DNA from 2 places in the Flavobacterium sp. HJSW_4 genome. Region 2 is predicted to be linked to the other one. Evidence: riboswitches for the same ligand, from Rfam matches in the RefSeq annotation. Region 2 holds a riboswitch; the other holds the start of a gene.
The links. A riboswitch is a leader RNA that binds a small molecule or an ion and turns the genes downstream of it on or off. The one in region 2 is predicted to bind S-adenosylmethionine.
Positions count from the first base shown of each region.

Region 1: linked by a shared signal. The riboswitch ahead of ACE01P_RS21995 (redoxin domain-containing protein) and the one ahead of ACE01P_RS19880 (alpha/beta fold hydrolase) in region 2 are both predicted to bind S-adenosylmethionine.

Region 1 is NZ_JBHNPP010000038.1:20,153-22,558, reverse strand. Features, by position in the region: gene ACE01P_RS22005 (PAS domain S-box protein) at 1-151, shown strand, start outside; gene ACE01P_RS22000 (response regulator) at 154-603, shown strand; SAM riboswitch class I at 816-916, shown strand; gene ACE01P_RS21995 (redoxin domain-containing protein) at 1,159-2,148, shown strand; gene ACE01P_RS21990 (aminotransferase class V-fold PLP-dependent enzyme) at 2,322-2,406, shown strand, end outside.
Region 2 is NZ_JBHNPP010000027.1:28,398-30,803, forward strand. Features, by position in the region: gene thrA (bifunctional aspartate kinase/homoserine dehydrogenase I) at 1-415, opposite strand, end outside; gene ACE01P_RS19880 (alpha/beta fold hydrolase) at 417-1,400, opposite strand; SAM riboswitch class I at 1,478-1,585, opposite strand; gene ACE01P_RS19885 (hypothetical protein) at 1,776-1,976, opposite strand.

The sequences.
Region 1 (2,406 bases), on a different contig from region 2:
AGATCGCTACGAAGGAACAGGTTTAGGTTTGTCACTTTGTAAAAAAATAGCCGAACGCCACGGCGGAAGTATTACCGCAAGCGGAATTGCTGATAAAGGCGCAATTTTTATTATAACACTGCCATTCGAACAAAAAGTAAAAGACATTTAATTATGGAAGGAAAGATGATTTTATTAGCTGATGATGATACAGATGATGCAGAAATGTTTTGCGAAGCGCTGGCAGAAATTGATGAAAGTATTGTTTGCCATTGTTCGGAAAACGGCAGTGGAGTATTAAATATGCTGAAAGATCAAGAGAAAACTCCAAAGGTTGTTTTTCTGGATTTAAATATGCCAGTTATGAATGGCTGGGAATGTCTAAAGCAATTAAAACAAGAGGAACGTTATAAAGATATTCCTGTAATTATGATTTCTACCTCTTCACATAAAAATGACATGGACACTGCGGCCAATCTTGGAGCGGTCTGTTATTTTGTGAAACCAAATACTTTTAAAGATCTCAAACAAGCGTTGGGATTAATTACGTCAAATCTAGAAAACGGATTAAAAGAGACGCTTCCAAATCTTGAAAAGAACAAATATCTGCATGTTTTTCTTTGAGAATAAAGATTACATTTCGGAAAAACGTATGAATTGTTTTTATAAAAAGAAAGATGAATTCAAAATAATAATTTATCTTAATTTGTTGATTTTTATTGTTTTGTGATGGTTTAAAAGCATTTCTAAATAAAAATTTTAAAAAAATATAATTTAAATTACACTAATTCGGTAGAATTAATATATATTTGTATTACAGAAAATTTAAATAATGATACTTATCCAGAAAGACTGAGGGAATAGGCCCATTGAAGTCTTAGCAACCTGTTGCCGAATAAGGTGCTAAATCCTTCCGCTGTGTGCGGGCAGATAAGAAAGATTTCTCCGTAAATCTGTTTAAGATCATCCATATTAAAATCTTTATTATGAAAGCAGAATCAATTTTGTACAGCGGTTATGAACTCTTGAATTCCATTTTTGAAGAAAACAGCTTTGCCTTTTTCTGAATGAGAAAACAGTAGTCTTTTCCAGATTCCCTTTATAAAATAAAAATAACGCTAATGGCTTTTGGCATTGGCCTGGAATTCTTTTGTCTAATCTTAAAAAACTAAAAATAAAATGAAAAAAATACTATTAGGTTTTGCTTTGCTTCTTGGAGCTTTTCAAACTCAAGCTCAGGAAAATAATTTACAGTTAAAAGGAACTGTTGTCGACACCGTGGCGCAATACGTTTACTTGCAGAAGTTTCACAATAAAATGTTTACTACAATTGATTCGGCTAAAGTAAAAGACGGAAATTTTAGTTTTAAAACAAAAGTAAAAACACCAGAATTATACGGTTTAAGCGTAAATACAGAAAGTTCGCCTTTGTATATTTTTCTTGAAAAAGATCCGATTACGGTAAAATTGAGTCCGAAGAAATATTACACGGGTTCTGTGGTTGAAGGTTCGGCTTCTCAAGATTTATTCGAAACCTATAAAAAGACGAAAGACGTTGAAATCAGCAAATTCATAACAGAACATCCAAAATCTATAGTTTCGGCTTACGTGCTTTACAGAAATTGGTCGTACAGATTATCGCCAGAACAAATCACTCAAAATATTGCTTTATTAGATAAAAGCCTTCAAAATATTACTTACGTGAAAGAACTAAAAGAACTGGTTACCGTTTTAGACGGATTAGCAGTTGGTAAAAAAGCCCCTGATTTTACCGCTAAAGATCCAGATGGAAAACCAGTTCGCCTTTATGAAAATTTAAAAGGGTACACTTTAGTCGATTTTTGGGCATCTTGGTGCGGTCCATGCCGAAAAGAGAATCCGAATATCGTTGCTGCCTACAAAGAATTTCACGATAAAGGATTCAACATTGTAGCAATTTCTTTAGATAAAAAGAAAGAAAATTGGATAAAAGGAATTCAAGATGATAATCTAACATGGACACACGTTTCTGATTTGCTTTTCTGGAACAGCGCCGTTGCAAAATTATATGGAGTGAGAGCAATTCCTGGAAATTATTTAATTGATTCTAAAGGAATAATCGTTGCGAAAAACCTACATGGAGAAGAATTGCAATCGACTTTAAAATCTCTTTTGGAGAATAAAATTTGATAAAAACACATAATCTTGTCATCCTGACGAAGGAAGGATCTCCACAAGAAACTCCTCAAAGAATGTAACTAATCTTTGCGGAATATAGGACGAAGATTCCTCGTTCCTCGGAATGACAATATTGGGTAAAGCCTATTTAAAATACAATTTAGTTAATTTAAAATGATAAGGATATGAATGCTATTGAGCCAACAACAAAACCAACAGAATCTGAGTGTTACTTCTCTAAGTTTAGAGAAAATACAGTAGGAATTGACC
Region 2 (2,406 bases):
CTCTTGTATCAACAAAATTGGCTGGAATTCCTTTTTCCAACAAAATAGCCGTCAATAATTTAGCAGAAAGCAATTCTCCTTTAGACAAAATCTGATCTTTGATTTTTTTGCTGTAATCGCCAATTAAGCTTACACCTTCAAAAAGTTTATCTAAGACATTAAATTCTTCAGACAAATCAACTTGTGGGTAATCTGAGATTTGATATTTTTTAAAATTCTCTAATAATTCTTTGTAGCTGCCATTTTTAGCAGCAATGCTTAAGATAAATTCCAATTCGTCTGTCGCATTTCCGCGCGCAGAAACTACAACTGCAATTTTTTCACCTTGATTTACTTTATCAGAAATGATAGAAACAACTTTGTTAAGTCCTTCTCCGTTTGCTAATGATTTACCTCCAAATTTTAATACTTTCATTTTATTTCTTTATTGTTTCTGCCTTAAAAATGTCGGCAAGTAAATGATCTAATTGTTTGTACTCGATTAAAAAAGCGTCATGTCCGTGAACCGAATCAATTTCGCTATAGAAAACATTGTCTTTAAACTTCTTCAATTCTTCGTAGGTTTCTACGTTTTCTTTTGCTGTAAAAAACAAATCCGAATTGATTCCGACAATATGAATTGAAGCTTTTGTTTGAGACATTAAGTTTTCAAAACTTTCACTATTTCTAGTAATATCAATTGTTTTAAGCAACTGATTCATTAATTTATAAGAAGATAATTGGAATCTTTTCTGCAATTTTTTTCCGTGATGTGCTAACCAGCTTTCGATATTAAAAATCAAAAGATCTTGATTGATGGTTCGCTGAAATTTTTCTTTAAATGATTCTGGCGAACGGTAACAAAGCATGGCATGTATTCTCGCGTCTTCGATTGGTTTTGAAGAATTGTTTAGAATTTGCTCTTGCAAGAAGCAATTTGCAATAAGCCAATCTGTAGATTTCCAATCGCTCGCAATCGGAATAAGATTTTCTGTGATGTTTGGCGCTAAAGCTAAAATTTCCCAAGCAATTCCACCACCAACAGAACCTCCAATAACTGCAAAAAGCTTTTCGATATTTAAAGCTTTTACGCCTTCGATAAAGATTCTTGCAATGTCTCTGGCCGTAAAGTCATGATAATTGTCGATTAAAAAAGAGTTGCTTCCGTTTCCAGGAATATCAAATGCTAAAACGGTATAAACAGCAGTATCAATGGTTTTACCTTCGCCAATTAAGTCATTCCACCAGCCATTTTCGCCAGTAACTTGCGAATTTCCAGTTAAAGCATGATTAACCAAAACAATAGGCGCGCTGTGCAAAGGTTGACCCGCCAGCGTAAAACTTAATGGTATAGAATGATAATTTGCACCACTTTCTGTGATGAAATCTTGAATTATAATGGGATTTGGTATATTTTCCAATTTCAAATCTGTTGTATTATTGATTTGTATATGGAAATATTAGAAAGAAAAACTAGGTTTAACTAGAAAAAATCTTGTTGTTATCTTTCCACGTTTGGCGTGGTAGAATGTAGCACCTTCTTCGTTTTACCGAAGGGTTGCTAAGGCTTCATCGGGTCTAATCCCTCGTCCTTTCTTTATAACATTTCAATATTTGTTTGAACTTAACGAGTGCAAATTAACTACTAATTTCTATAACAAACAAATTTTATCTAAAAGTGTTTGTTAAATTTCTGTGACTTACTGTAGCAAAAACTATTATACGCAAAAATTTACCGAACAAAAATGCCCAGTAAAATTAAGCAGGTTTTACCCTAATTTATGATGCTTTTCCGTTTAGATAAAAAGCGTTTCATTTTCTTTTGAATACATCAAAAACAATAAAGAGTTTGGTACTTTTTTCAAAGTATTTTTATCTTCCTCTGTGATTCCGAATCTTGGGTGAGCCAATTCATTTGTTGGCGGCGGATTACTATTTTTTGTCCTTCTGTTTTTCAATTTAGAAATTTTTTCTGCGAAGTAGTTCAATTTGCTCATGATGATAAGTTTTAGTTAAGTTGTGTTTTATAATCTTTATTTCTCGTTTATCTTTTTGTTAATTCGTTTTAATGAATAAAAAAACCCTTTTGGATTTTTTAGATACCAAAAGGGTTTAAGTTTTTAAACTCATTTATACTTTTAGTATCAACAGACGTTCACGCAAATAAGCGCGACAGCAAACATCTTCGTGTTCATCTGTAAGGATTTATTCATCTGTGATTTATATTGTTGTTTTAAATTCTGCATTTTTATTAAATTAAAAAGCCTCCTAAAATATTTCTTAGGAGGCTCTTACTATATTATTATTGTATTCTTACAATTTTTTAGCAATAGACACCCCAGCCTCGGTCTTAACCGAAATGGCACAAAACATTTTGTTGACTTTTAAGTTCATTTGATTTCTAGTAGTTTTTGGGTATAACAAATA